Regions from separate parts of the Tardiphaga sp. GW821-FHT12E02 genome, predicted to be linked through region 2. Evidence: predicted binding sites of a transcription regulator. Region 2 holds the regulator's gene; the other holds the start of a gene.
The links. Region 2 encodes LexA, which represses DNA repair genes until DNA is damaged. Its sites were predicted from a motif close to TGTTCNNNNTGTGTTCNG; they were not measured.

Region 1 (7,552 bases), 420 kb from region 2:
GCTCGAACACGCCGTGCCTGAACTGTCGGTCCATGAGAATGGCCGCATGTACAAGTTCGTCAACGACGCCGTGCAGGCGGCGGTGACCGGCACGCAGTCCTCGAAGGACGCCCTCGCCGGCGCCCAGCAGCAGGCCGACCGCGTGCTGCGCGCTTACAAGTAAGGAGATCGGCCGGACGGCGCTAAGCCGTCCGGCCTCGCCCGCGATCTGCGGTCATCCTTCGAGACGCCGCTGCGCGGCTCCTCAGGATGAGGGCGGAGTGTGAGGCTTGAGGCTGTAGAAGACCCTCATGGTGAGGAGCCCGCGACGCGGGCGTCTCGAACCATGCAGGCCGAACACGATCCCCGTCGCTCAAACGCCAGATGCAATCGAGCTTCATGTCCACAACGTCAGCCACATCACCCGTGACACCACGCAAGCCGAGACCGCATGCGTGGTGGAATGCCGTGAATGCGTGGCTGCTGGTGCTGCCGGCGGGCGTGCTGCTCGCCGCCTTCACGCATTATCCGATCCTCGCCACCATCCGGCACAGCTTCTTCCTCACCCGCCGCAACGGTACCGAAGCCTTCGTTGGCCTTGAGAACTTCGAGTCGATGGCCAGCGACGCTATTTTCTGGAAGGCGTTGGTCAACAATGTCTGGTTCGCGCTCGGCACGATCCCGACCTCGATCGCGCTGGCGCTGCTGATGGCGCTGTGGGTCAACCGCAACATGCGCGGGCGCGGCTTCCTGCGACTGGCTTTCTTCACGCCCACCGTGCTGCCGATGATCGCGGTCGCCAATATCTGGCTATTCTTCTACACGCCGGATTACGGCGCGCTCGACCAGTTGCGCGGATTGTTCGGACTCCCCGCCTGGAATTGGTTGGGCAGCCCGAGCACGGTGATGGGCTGCCTGATCGTGATGGTGATCTGGAAGGAAGCCGGCTTCTTCATGATCTTCTATCTCGCCGCACTTCAGCAACTGTCCCCCGACCTCGAAGAGGCCGCCGCCATCGAAGGCGCGAGCCGCTGGTATACGTTCCGCCGCATCACCTGGCCGCTGCTGATGCCGACCACGCTTTTTGTCGCCGTCAACGCCACCATCAATTCATTCAAGCTGGTCGATCACCTGGTCATCATGACCAAAGGCGGCCCCGGCAATGCGTCGTCACTGCTGCTCTATTACATCTATGAGGTCGCCTTCACCTTTCAGGACCACACCTATGCGGCGACATTGACCGTGGTGCTGGTGGCGATCCTGGGCTCGCTCGCGCTGCTGAAATTCGGTTATCTCGACCGCAGGATTCACTACCGATGACGGGCCGCACGCATCCACTCGAGGCGATCACCGCCTGGCTGCTGGCGCTGCTCTGGTTGGCGCCGCTGGTCTATGCGTTCTGGAGCGCGCTGCATCCGGCCGCCTATGCGACCTCGTTCAGCCTGTCGGCACCATGGACGCTGGAGAATTTTGCGCGCGCCTGGGAGCAGGCACCGTTCGGCCGCTATTACATCAACACGATCCTGCTGGTGTGCATGACCCTCGTCGGACAGCTCGTGCTCTCGACACTCGCGGCCTATGCCTTTGCGCGCTTCACCTTCAAGGGTAGCGGCATAGCTTTCGCGCTGGTGCTGCTGCAATTGATGATCATGCCGGATGTGCTGATCGTCGAGAATTATCGCGCCATCGGCAAGCTCGGCCTGCTCGACACGATTCCGGCCATCGCGCTGCCCTATCTCGCCAGCGCTTTCGGCATCTTCCTGCTGCGCCAGACTTTTAAAAGCGTGCCGCAGGAACTGGTGGACGCCGCACGGGTCGAGGGCGCCGGTCCCTTGCAGATCCTCTGGAAAATCTATGTACCGCTGGCGCGTCCGACTTACATCGCCTTCGGTCTGGTCTCGGTGAGCTATCACTGGAACAACCTGCTGTGGCCACTGATCGTCACCAATTCTGTCGGCAGCCGTCCGCTGACTGTGGGGCTCGCGGTGTTCGGCGCGCCGGAGACCGGCGTTGATTGGTCGCTCATCAATGCGGCGACGGTGATGACCATGGCGCCGTTGCTGATCGGCTTCCTGCTGTTCCAGCGCCAGTTCGTGCAGTCCTTCATGCGCGCGGGAATCCGCTGACATGAAACTGGTGACCTGGAATATCCAGTGGGGCAAAGGCTGCGACGGCGTGGTCGATCTCGCGCGGATCGTATCGACCGCGAAAGCGCTGGCCGATGCCGATGTCTATTGCTTTCAGGAAGTCTCGTCCGGCTTTCCCGAACTGGATGGCGGTATCGATCAGAGCGCCGCACTTGCCGCGCTGCTTCCGGATCATCGACCTGTCTACAGGCCGGCGGTCGAGGCTTGCAGTGAAAGCGGACAACTCAGGACATTCGGCAATCTGACGCTCTCGCGCCTGCCCGTCCTGCAGATTGCCAACCATCTGCTGCCATGGCCTGAATCCGGCGATCACCGCAGCATGCGGCGCCATGCGCTGGAGGTGACAGTCCAAACCGCTTTCGGCCCGCTCCGGATCGTCAATACGCATCTGGAGTTCTTCTCGAGCGTCCAGCGCCGGACGCAAGTCGATCGGCTTCTTGATCTGCAGCAGGAAGCGTCAACGAGCCCAAAGGGCGCTGCTTCCCAGCCGGTCGATCCGTTCGAAGCTGGACGTACCACCGCATCCAGCCTGCTCTGCGGGGATTTCAATTTCGATGTGTCCGAACCCGAGCATGCGATGATCCACGGATCATCGCGACCGGGATTGAATTACCGCGATGCCTGGACGACCCGATATCCGGATCGGGCTCATGAGCCCACTTGCGGCCTTTACGACCGCGATCTCTGGGATGGTCCCGACTGCCGGGATTTTGTCTTTGTCAGCGAGGATCTCGCTTCTCGCGTGTCGGCTATCTCGGTCGATAGCGAGACCGCTGCATCGGATCATCAGCCAGTCCTGATCGAACTGGCCGATGATCTGTCTCGATAAGATCTGAAGCTCAGCCTCAGAACGGGATGTCGTCATCCATGTCGCTGCGGCCGCCGGCGGGTGCTGCGGCCACGCGGCGCTGCGGCGGGGCGCTGGACTGGCCACCGCCAAAGCTGTCGCCCATGTCGTCGCCGCCATAGCCGGCACCGCCGCCCGAACCACCGCCGCTGCGGCCATCGAGCATCGTCAGCGTGGAGTTGAAGCCCTGCAGCACGATTTCGGTCGTGTATTTCTCCGCACCCTGCGGGTCCGTCCATTTGCGGGTCTGCAGCGCGCCTTCGATGTAAACCTTGGCGCCCTTCTTCAGATACTGCTCGGCGACCTTGGCGAGGCCTTCGCTGAAGATCACCACGCGATGCCACTCGGTCTTTTCCTTGCGCTCGCCGGTGCCCTTGTCGCGCCAGGTGTCCGAGGTCGCGACCGTCAGGTTCACCACCGGATTGCCGTTCTGCATGCGGCGAACCTCGGGATCCTTGCCGAGATTTCCGACCAAAATCACCTTGTTGACGCTACCCGCCATGCCACTCTCCTACTCTCGAATCTGAATTGCTGATCGGATGCCACCATCAAAGCCCGCCACATAGTGCCGGGCCGCGCGCAACCGCTGCCAAGATCGACCCTATACGGTCCGCACCATCGGGACGTCCCCACCGCATGGGTTATCCACGACGAGTTATCGTAACGCGTTCTCTTTACGTTCTCAAGATGGTCGTGCGACCAGCAATTCGGCGGTACCCCGCCACAGACCGAGAGCCGGGCGGGTCGCTTTTGGCACGCAGTTCCATCGTGCAACCGATCTACCCAGCTGTTTTTGCTTACTCTTTGTTAATCTAGATTGCTGCGAACAACGTATGCGAGTGTGACTTTTGAGAGACTGCTTTTTGGGCGGACTCGCGTATATTTCGACCATCGAATGAATTTGGCGCTCGCGCCGGGGATTTGGTTTCGCCAGAAACCGCAGACTGGGGAGTTTCCTATGAAGAAGATTTTGCTGGCCTCTGCCGCTTTCGCCGTGCTCGGCGCTGCTTCCGCCTCCGCTGCCGATCTGGCCGCTCGTCCCTACACCAAGGCTCCGGCTTACGTCGCTGCCCCGATCTATAACTGGACCGGCTTCTACATCGGCGGTCATGTCGGTGGCGCCTTCAACGGCAATAGCGGCTTCGGCGGCACCTCGGACAATTCCGACGGTCGCTTCCTCGGCGGCGTGCAGGTTGGCGCTGACTACCAGTTCGCTCCGAACTGGGTGATCGGTGTGGAAGGTCAGTACAGCTGGGTTGGCAACAACAACACGACCGTCGTGTTCGCTCCGTCGGGCTACGGCTACAACCTGAACCAGAAGGGCCTGGCCTCGGTCACCGGTCGTCTCGGTTACACCTGGGGTCCGGCACTGCTCTACGTGAAGGGCGGCTGGGCTTATCAGGACGCCACCGAAACCCTGTTCGTTCCGGTCGGCCTCTCGGCTGCCTTCGACACCACCACCAAGTCGAGCGGCTACACCGTCGGCGCTGGCCTCGAATACCTGTTCACCCAGAACTGGTCGGGCAAGGTCGAATACCAGTATTACGATTTCGGCAGCACCACCATCAATGCTCCGGCCCTGATCGCAGGCGCCTCGTCCAAGAACGACCAGCACGTCGTCAAGGCCGGCCTGAACTACCGCTTCAACTGGGGTGGCCCGGTCGTCGCGAAGTACTGAGTTTCCAGAAGACCAACCTCGAAAGGCCGGCAGCAATGCCGGCCTTTTTCTTTTGTCGCGCGTGGCCGCAACCCCGCCCCCAACAAAACGTTTGAAGATCGCTGCAGGGCACTGGAAATCCACGACCGTTCTTCCTATGTTCCAGCAACACTCAATTCGGCGTTGATCCCGGCCCCTCCGGAGATTCGCCCGCTTGTGGCGCGCGCGGCGTGCCGGGGATTGCATTGCGATGGACGAGATCATCAAGGCGAAGCGGCAGCAGGCCGCCGCGAACGCACGCAGCATCACCATTCGCGGCGCGCGCGAGCACAATCTCAAGAATGTCGATCTGACGATTCCGCGCGACAAGCTCGTGGTGTTCACCGGCCTGTCCGGCTCTGGCAAATCCTCCCTCGCTTTCGATACGATCTATGCCGAAGGCCAGCGTCGCTATGTGGAGTCGCTCTCCGCTTACGCCCGCCAGTTCCTCGAAATGATGCAGAAGCCGGATGTCGACCAGATCGACGGCCTGTCACCCGCCATCTCCATCGAACAGAAGACCACCTCGAAGAATCCACGCTCGACCGTCGGCACCGTCACCGAAATCTACGACTATATGCGCCTGCTGTGGGCGCGCGTCGGCATTCCCTATTCGCCGGCGACGGGTCTGCCGATCGAAAGCCAGACGGTGTCGATGATGGTGGACCGCGTGCTGGCGCTACCGGAAGGCACGCGGCTGTATCTGCTGGCGCCGGTGGTGCGCGGCCGCAAGGGCGAGTATCGCAAGGAGTTTGCGGACTATCTCAAGAAGGGCTTTCAGCGCATCAAGGTCGATGGCGCATTCCACGAACTCGCGGAAGCACCGACCCTCGACAAGAAATTCCCGCACGACATCGATGTGGTCGTCGATCGCATCGTGGTGCGGCCGGATATCGGCCAGCGCCTCGCCGAAAGTTTTGAGACCGCGCTGAAGCTCGCTGAAGGCCTTGCGGTGATCGAATACGCCGATGCGCCCGCGGCTGCCGTCGAGGAGTCCGCCAAGGACAGCAAGAAGAAGATCGCAAAGATTCACGACAAGACCGGCGCCGAGCGCATCCTGTTCTCGGAAAAGTTTGCATGTCCGGTGTCCGGCTTCACCATCCCCGAGATCGAGCCGCGGCTGTTCTCGTTCAACAATCCCTATGGCGCCTGTCCGAAATGCGGCGGCCTCGGCGTCGAACAGACCATCGATGCCGATCTCGTCATTCCCGACAAGGAGCTGACGCTGCGCAAGGGCGCCATCGCGCCATGGGCGAAGTCGTCATCGCCTTATTATCTGCAAACGCTCACCGCGCTCGGCAAGCACTACAAGTTCGCGCTCGACACCAAGTGGAAGGACCTGCCGAAGAAAACGCAGAATGTCCTGCTGCATGGCTCGGGCGACGACGAGATCAAGTTCTCCTATGAGGACGGCGTCCGGGCCTATGACACCAAAAAACCGTTCGAAGGCGTCGTCACCAATATCGATCGCCGGTTTCGCGAAACCGAAAGCGAATGGGCGCGCGAAGAACTCGGCAAATATTTTTCCGACGTGCCCTGCGATGCCTGCAACGGCTATCGCCTGAAGCCGGAAGCGCTGTCGGTGAAGATCGGCGGCATGCATATCGGCAATATCTCGGAAATGTCGGTGCGCAAGGCCGGCGACTGGTTCGAGACCGTGCCAAAACTGCTCAACAAGCAGCAGAACGAGATCGCCGTCCGCATCCTCAAGGAGATCCGCGAGCGGCTGTCGTTCCTGCTCGATGTCGGCCTCAACTATCTCACCCTCGCCCGCTCTTCCGGCACGCTGTCCGGCGGCGAGAGCCAGCGCATCCGCCTCGCCTCGCAGATCGGCTCCGGCCTCACCGGCGTGCTCTATGTGCTGGACGAGCCGTCCATCGGCCTGCACCAGCGTGACAATGCGCGCCTGCTCGACACGCTGCGGCGGCTGCGCGATCTCGGCAACACCGTGATCGTGGTGGAGCATGACGAGGACGCGGTCATCGCCGCCGACTATGTCGTCGACGTCGGCCCCGGCGCCGGCACCCATGGCGGCAATATCGTGGCGCAAGGCACGCCTGTCGAGGTGATGAAGAATCCGAAATCGCTCACCGGCAAATATCTCACCGGCGAGATGTCGGTGCCGGTGCCCGAGCGACGGCCGCCGAACCACCGCCGCACCATCAAGGTCATCAATGCCCGCGGCAACAATCTGAAGAACGTCTCGGCCGAACTCCCGCTCGGCCTGTTCACCGCCATCACCGGCGTCTCCGGTGGCGGCAAGTCCACGCTGCTGATCGACACGCTCTACAAGGCGATCGCGCGAAAACTGAACGGCGCCAGCGAAGGCGCGGCACCGCACGACCGCATCGAGGGTCTCGAGCATATCGACAAGATCATCGAGATCGACCAGTCGCCGATCGGCCGCACCCCACGCTCCAATCCCGCGACCTATACCGGCGCCTTTACGCCGATCCGCGAATGGTTCGCCGGCCTGCCGGAGTCGAAAGCACGCGGCTATGAAGCCGGCCGCTTCTCCTTCAACGTCAAGGGCGGTCGCTGCGAGGCCTGCCAGGGCGACGGCGTCATCAAGATCGAGATGCACTTTCTGCCCGACGTCTATGTCACCTGCGATACCTGCAAGGGCAAGCGCTACAATCGCGAGACGCTGGAAGTCCTGTTCAAGGGCAAGTCCATCGCCGACGTGCTCGACATGACCGTGGAAGAAGCCGCCGACTTCTTCAAGGCGGTGCCGCGCGTGCGCGAAACTTTTAAAACCTTGCACCGCGTAGGCCTGGATTACATCCATGTCGGCCAGCAGGCGACGACGCTGTCGGGCGGCGAAGCGCAGCGCGTGAAGCTCGCCAAGGAACTGAGCAAGCGCGCCACCGGCCGCACGCTCTA
Region 2 (7,552 bases):
CATTTCGCTTCCGACTATTTCGAGCAGCTCTATGACTGGGCGGTGCATCTGATCCGCGCCGGCAAGGCCTATGTGGACGACCAGTCGCCGGAAGAGATGCGTATCGCTCGCGGCACGCTGACTGAGCCCGGCAAGAACAGCCCGTTCCGGGATCGCAGCGTCGATGAAAACATCGATCTGTTCGCCCGCATGCGCGCCGGCGAATTCCCGAATGGTGCCCGCGTGCTGCGCGCCAGGATCGACATGGCGTCGGGCAATATCAATCTGCGCGACCCCGTGATCTATCGCATCCTGCATGCGCATCATCCGCGCACCGGCGAGGCCTGGAAGATCTATCCGAGCTACGATTTTGCGCATGGCCAGTCGGACGCGATCGAACATGTGACGCATTCGATCTGCACCCTCGAATTCGAGGATCACCGGCCGCTCTATGACTGGTGCCTGGACAATCTGCCGGTGCCGTCACGGCCGCATCAGTATGAATTCGCACGCCTCAACATGACCTATACGCTGCTGTCCAAGCGCGTGCTCACCGAGCTCGTGCGCGGCGGCCATGTGTCAGGCTGGGACGATCCGCGCATGCCGACATTGGCCGGTTTGCAGCGCCGCGGCATTCCCGCCGAAGCGCTGCGCGAATTCGTCAAGCGCATCGGGGTCGCCAAGGCGAATTCCACGGTTGACCTGTCGATGTTCGATTTCGCCGTGCGCGAGACGCTGAACCGCACGGCGCAGCGTCGCATGGCGGTGCTGCGGCCGTTGAAGGTCGTCATCGAGAATTATCCGGAAGGACAGGTCGAGCAACTCGACGCCGTCAATCATCCCGATGACGCCTCGCTCGGCAGCCGCCAGATCCCGTTCAGCCGCGAGCTCTATATCGAGCACGAGGATTTTATGGAGGAGCCGCCGAAAAAGTTCTTCCGCATGGCGCCGGGCCGCGAGGTGCGGCTGCGCTACGGCTATTTCATCACCTGCAAGGATGTCGTGAAGAACGACAAGGGCGAGGTGGTGGAGCTGCGCTGCACCTATGATCCCGAAACCCGCGGCGGCAATGCGCCGGACGGACGCAAGGTGAAGGCGACGATCCATTGGGTCAGCGCGCAGCATGCCGTGCAGGCCGAAGTGCGCGTCTATGAGCAGCTGTTTGCGACGCCAACGCCGGAAGCTGCGAATTTTGCATCGCAGATCAATCCGAATTCGCTGGAAGTCTTGACCGGCGCGATGCTGGAACCGTCGCTGGCGAGTGACACTTTTGACGGCGCAATCCAGTTTGAACGGCAGGGCTATTTTTGCCGTGACAAGGACTTTGCGCCCGGCAAGCCGGTGTTTAACCGCACCGTCGGCCTGCGCGATAGTTACGCCAAGCTGGCGTAACTTGTCGGATGGGTTGAGCAAAGGTGCGTAAGCGCCGGAGCGACAACCCATCGGCCGAGCTTGCCGCAACGACGGAATGATGGGTTTTCGCTGCGCTCAACCCATCCTACGGTTTCGAGATTAGTTTCATCATTCCCCATCCGTTCCGCTAGCCGCACGCTGCCCTTCCGATAGCATTCGGGCGGGCAAGCGTGGCGGGCGGCTCATGGCGCAAAGCGGGGGACGGCAGCGCAATCAGGCGAGGGCGGTGACTTGGCCGCCATCGGCGGCGGCTGGCGCCCGCCCGTCCAATCACTCCTGGACGTTGTCGTTCGATGGGCTGCGTGCCTGGGCGCAGGCGGAAGCCGGCCCCGGCCGTCTGCTGCCATGGGTCCCTGTGGCCTTCGGTGCCGGCATCGCACTGTATTTTGCGGCCGAGCGTGAGCCCGTCGCTTGGGCGGCTGCTGCAACAGCGGGTATTCTTGCCATCGTGGCCGTGCTGCTCAGACGGTCGCCTGCCTTTCCCTGTATGCTTTTCGCGGCTGCTATTGCTGCTGGCTTTGCCACGGTGACATGGAAGAGCACACGCATCGCCCATGAGGTGTTGGCGACACCGCTGTTCGGCGTTGCACTGACCGGCTTCGTCGAGACCCACGAGGAGCGTGAGCGCAGCGATCGTTTCGTCTTGCGCGTGGCGACGATGGAAACGCAGCGCGATGCCGTCCGGCTGACACGCGTGCGGCTGTCGGTGAAAAAGGGGACGGCGCCTGCGGTCGGCAGCTTTGTCGAACTCAAGGCGCGGCTGCAGCCGCCGCTCGCGCCGTTGCGACCCGGTGGCTACGATTTCGCGCGTGATCTGTATTTCCAGGGCATCGGCGCGTCCGGCTTTGTCACCGGCGCAATCCGGAAGGTCGATCCGCCGACGCCGCCATCGCACCACCTGCAATATGCTGCCACGATGCAGGGGATGCGGGACGCCATCGACGCGCGCATCCGCGCTTCGCTCTCGGGCGATAACCGCGCAATCGCGACGGCGCTGCTGACCGGACGGCGCGACGCGATTTCGGCTGATGTCAACGACGCCATGTTCATCTCGGGCCTCGGGCATGTGCTGTCGATTTCCGGCTATCACATGGCTGTCGTAGCCGGCGTCGTGTTCTTCGTCGTCCGCGCGCTGCTGGCGCTGGTGCCTGTGCTGACGGTCACGTTTCCGATCAAGAAAGTGGCGGCCGTGGCGGCGCTGCTTGCCGCACTGTTTTATCTGCTGCTATCCGGCGCCGAGGTCGCGACGCAAAGATCTTTCATCATGACGGCGGTGGTGCTGATCGCCATCATGGTCGATCGCCGCGCCATCACCTTTCGCACGCTGGCAATCGCGGCTCTCATCGTGCTGATCGTAACGCCGGAGGCGCTGGTGCATCCGAGTTTTCAGATGTCGTTCGCGGCGACGCTGGGGCTTGTGGCGCTCGTGCAGATCGGCATGCCGGGTCTGTTTGCGACATCGGAAAGCTCGACGACGGCGCGGATTGTTCTGTGGGGTGGGCGTGAACTGGCGTTGTTGCTCTTGGCGTCGCTGGTCGCCGGTCTCGCGACGATGCCCTACGCGGCCTATCATTTTCACCGCGTCACGCCCTATGGCATCATCGCCAATCTGTTGGCGATGCCGGTGGTGTCGGCGCTGGTGATGCCGGCAGGGCTGCTCGGGCTTGTCGCCATTCCGTTCGGCTTCGACAGCGTGTTCTGGCACGTCATGGAGATCGGCCTGCAATGGATGATTGTCGTGTCCAAATGGGTGGCCGGGTTGCCCGGTGCGATCGGCCGTGTGCCCGCCTTCGGGACGGGGCCGCTGATTGCCGCCAGTTTTGGGATCGTACTGCTCGCCTTGCTGCGCACGCCGTTGCGTTATGCCGGGGTCATTGCTCTCGCGGTTGCTATGGCCTGGGCGGCGGCCAGCAAACAGCCTGACATCCTCATTGCCGGCGACGGTCATAGCGTGGCCGTGCGCGGCCGCGATGGGCGGCTGCAGGTGATGCGCAGCGGCAAGGATGCGTTTCTCGTGAAGGAATGGCTGGCCGCGGATGCTGATGCGCGGCTGCCCACGGATCAGTCGCTCGGCGACAGCGTGTCGTGCGATCCCTCAGGCTGCGTGGCAGCGCTCAACGATGGCGCCCTGATTGCCCTCACACTGCAGCCCGAAGCGTTCAGTGAGGACTGCGAGCGCACGGCGGTCATCGTGACGATGAGGCAGCCGCCGGCCGATTGCCGGGCGATGGTGATCGATCGCGAGGCACTGCAAAGTCAGGGAGCCACAGGCCTGCGGCGCGTCGGGAACGGCTTTGTCGTGGAGGCATCACGCGCGCGCGGTCTGCAGCGCCCTTGGGCACGGGCACCTGATGATGTCGCAGAAACTGCAATATCGACCGGCCAACGCGCACGCCAGGGACCGGTCGATGCAACGCCGACGGAGACGGATCTCCAGCCGGACGATCACTAAAAGCGCTCAGTAGCGGCGATAGAGACCGGTGAGCTTGCCCTGGATGCGGACGCGGTTCGGCGGCAGGATGCGGACTTCATAGGCCGTATTCGCCGGCTCCAGCGCGATCGAGGCGCCGCGGCGGCGGAAGCGCTTCAGGGTGGCTTCCTCGTCGTCGATCAGCGCGACCACGATGTCGCCGGTGTCGGCACTGTCGGATTTCTGGATCAGCGCCATGTCGCCATCGAGGATGCCGGCGTCCTGCATGGAATCGCCGCGCACCTCGAGGGCGTAATGTTCGCCATTGCCGAGCATGTCCTGCGGCACGCTGATGGAGTGGCTGCGGGTCTGCAGCGCCTCGATGGGCGTGCCGGCTGCGATCCGGCCCATGACGGGCACCGAGATGGTGCGGCCGCCGTCATCCTCACTGGCAACCGGTGCCGGAGCAGAGCGGCTCTTGCCGAGATTGCCTTCGATCACGCTTGGCGTGAAACCACGGCGGCCGGTGGGGGCTGCGGTGGTGAGTTCGGGCAACTTGATGACTTCGATCGCGCGGGCGCGGTTCGGCAGGCGCCGAATGAAACCGCGTTCTTCCAGCGCCGTGATCAGGCGGTGGATGCCGGACTTGGAGCGTAGGTCCAGTGCATCCTTCATTTCGTCGAAGGAGGGCGGCACACCGGCTTCCTTCAGCCGCTGGTCGATGAAGCGGAGCAGTTCATATTGTTTGCGCGTGAGCATCTGAAGCCATCCTTAGTTGGCAAGGCCTTCAAGCAACGATTGTCAGGCCGCCGCGTGTGTTTCAGGACCTCGTTATCGGCGATCAATCAGACCGTCGGTCGAGGGCAGTCACGAGTTTGGGCACTCTCGATTTCACTAAGCCGCAGAATCTCGAAACAAATCATGAACGAACACTATCTGTTCCGTACATGTTCCGCAATGGCTAATTTCGCCTCAAGGATGCGTTGCTGACCAGAAAACGCGGACCGTAGGATGGGCCGAGCGCGTGCGCGAAGCGCCGGCGTGAAACCCATCATTCCGTCGATGCGGCGGGCTCCGCCGATGGGTTTCGCTGCGCTCTACCCATCCTACAAGATCACAGAATCCGCTCGGACAGCGCCATCGGCGGTGGCGGAGTGGTCACGCCGGCCGCCAGGGATCGCTGCACCATGACCGTGTCGGCCCAGCGGCCGGAACGGTAGGCGACGCCCGCCAACACGCCGACCCGCGCAAAGCCGAAATGATCGTGCAGGCCGAGCGAGGGGGCATTGTCGGCGTCGATATAGCCGATGATCTGGCGGAAACCGGCGGCGGCGCAGACATCGATCAGTTCGCGCAGCAACCGGCCGCCGACGCCTTTGCCGGTGTGCTCGTGATGCACATAGATCGAGTGTTTCACGGCATAGCGATAGGCTGGTCGCTTGCGGAACTGGACCACATAGGCATAGCCGACGACTTCGCCGCCGCGCGTTGCAACGATGTGCGGGAAGCGTTTGTTCTTCAGGTTCTTGCGACGATCGCGCAGATCGTCGGGCTGCATCGCATCGGCATCGCTGACGCCTTCCTCTACGCCTTGGCGGATGTGGCGGCGATAGATCGAGAGCATCGCATCGACATCGCTGTCGCGTGATGGCCGGACGATGATCGGGGTGTCGGTCGCCTCTTGCGAACTCACTTGCGGGGATCCCGCTCTTCGGAGACCACGTAGGTGTAGAGCCGGATGCGGCCCGAGGCATCCACCTTGCGATAGATGCCCTGGATTTCGACGTCGAAGCCCGGGAAGGTGTTGAAGCAGGTTTCGAACATCTTGAGATAATCGATCATGGGCTGCGCGCGCGCCGTGAGGCGCTCGCCTGGCACGATGGTCGCGATGCCCGGCGGATAGACAACGAAGGGCGTGGTGGCGATGCGGCCGGAGATCTCGTCGATCGGCAGATAGTCGACGTCGTTGCGGACCAAGAGGCGCGCGGCGTCATGGGGCGACATGGCGATCTCCGGCAGGTGCTGGTCCATGAACTGCCTGGCCTGCAGGCCGCTGACATCGGCATTGCGATAGAAGCGGTGCATTTCGCCGCACAGATCGCGCAGGCGCACGCCGGCATAGCGGGCCGGGCGGCGGCGCGCGAATTCGGGGATGACGTCCTCGAGCAGGGCGTTGTCATCGTGGAAGCGCTTGAAGGCCACGAGGCCAGAGACTAGCGTGCCAGCCTTGCTCGCCTCGACGCCGGGGGTGAGCAGGAACAGCAGCGAATTCAGGTCGTTCTTCTCGGGCACAATCTGGTTTTCGCGCAGATATTGCGCAACCACCGGCGCCGGAATGCCGTGCTCGGCATAGTCACCGGTGGTGCGATCGAAGCCCGGCGTCAGCACTGTGAGCTTGTTCGGGTCGGTCATCGCGAAGCCGGCTTCCATATTCTGGAAACCGTGCCACTTGGCATCCGGCGAGAGCTGCCAGAAGGCGGGATTGGTGGCGAGCTGATCGGTGCTGATGCTTTCCCACGGCACGCTGTGAACCGCGCCGGACTGCGCGACGTCGGGAATCTCCACACGCACCGGCACGAAGGGCTCGAAGAACCAGCGGCGCTCGGGCCGGCTTTCCTTTTCCTCGAATTCGCGGCGCACTGCGCGCATTTTCTTGCGCAGCTCGATGCCGAGACGGATCGTGTCGTCCCACAGCACTTCGCCCGAGCGGCCCTTCATCATCTGCGCGCCCACATCGAGCGATGCGAACAGCGGATAGAACGGCGACGTTGAGGCGTGTTGCATGAAGCTTTCGTTGAAGCGGCGATGCTCGACACGGCGCTTCTGGCCGCGGATGTGGCGATCCTTCATGTGGATCTGCGACGCCTGCGAGAACGAGGCGAGCTGCTTGTGGGTCGATTGCGTGGCGATGATGCCGGGCGACTCCGGGCCGAGGTCCTTCAGGCCCATGGCGAAGCGGCCGGCATAGAGCGGGTGGAATTTCATGAAGCCCGCCCACGCCTCGTCGAACAGGATGTACTCGCAGAGATGTCCGATCCGCTTGATGATCATCTCGGCGCTATAGATGGTGCCGTCATAAGTGCATTGTTCGATGACAGCGACGCGGAACGGACGCTCGCGCTTCCAGGCGTCGGGATCGGTGACCATCGGATTGGTGCGGATGCGCTCGCGCAGCGCTTCCTCGCTGAAGGCGTCCCAGTTCATCGGGCCGATCAGGCCCCATGGATTGCGCTCGGTCGGCACATAGATCGGCGTGCCGCCGGAGATCATCAGCGCGCCATGCAGCGCCGCCTTGTGGTTGTTGCGGTCGAACAGCACGAGATCGCCGTCGGTCACAAGCGCCGACAGCGCGACCTTGTTGGAGGTCGAGGTGCCGTTGAGCACGAAATAGGTCTTCTCTGCGCCAAAAATCTTGGCGGCCTCTTTCTGCGCCTGCAGCGCCGGGCCTTCGTGGGTGAGGAGGTCGCCGAGATCGAGCACGGAATTGTCGAGGTCGTCGCGGAACACGGCTTCGCCGAGATGCTCCATGAACACGCGGCCGATCGGCGAGCGGCTGTAGAACACGCCGCCATTGTGACCGGGGCAGGTCCAGAGCTGGTTGCCTTCCTCGGCATAGTCGACGAGGGCGCCGAAGAACGGCGTCTTCAGCGTCTCGGCATATTGCTTGAGGCGGCTGACCAGGTTCTTGGCGATGAAGGGCGGGGTTTCTTCCGACAGGAAGATGTAGCCGTCGATGAAATCGAGCACCTC

Region 1: uvrA (excinuclease ABC subunit UvrA) is a predicted target of LexA. The motif match lies at 4,778-4,795, and genes of this name have one in related genera.

Annotation. Positions count from the first base shown of each region.
Region 1 is NZ_JBXAQK010000001.1:3,813,820-3,821,371, forward strand. Features, by position in the region: gene AC1RQ5_RS18065 (ABC transporter substrate-binding protein) at 1-163, shown strand, start outside; gene AC1RQ5_RS18070 (carbohydrate ABC transporter permease) at 379-1,299, shown strand; gene AC1RQ5_RS18075 (carbohydrate ABC transporter permease) at 1,296-2,105, shown strand; gene AC1RQ5_RS18080 (endonuclease/exonuclease/phosphatase family protein) at 2,107-2,955, shown strand; gene AC1RQ5_RS18085 (single-stranded DNA-binding protein) at 2,972-3,475, opposite strand; gene AC1RQ5_RS18090 (outer membrane protein) at 3,932-4,651, shown strand; gene uvrA (excinuclease ABC subunit UvrA) at 4,881-7,552, shown strand, end outside.
Region 2 is NZ_JBXAQK010000001.1:3,397,264-3,404,815, forward strand. Features, by position in the region: gene AC1RQ5_RS16080 (glutamine--tRNA ligase/YqeY domain fusion protein) at 1-1,371, shown strand, start outside; gene AC1RQ5_RS16085 (ComEC/Rec2 family competence protein) at 1,577-3,844, shown strand; gene lexA (transcriptional repressor LexA) at 3,851-4,561, opposite strand; gene AC1RQ5_RS16095 (GNAT family N-acetyltransferase) at 4,917-5,495, opposite strand; gene AC1RQ5_RS16100 (Orn/Lys/Arg family decarboxylase) at 5,492-7,552, opposite strand, start outside.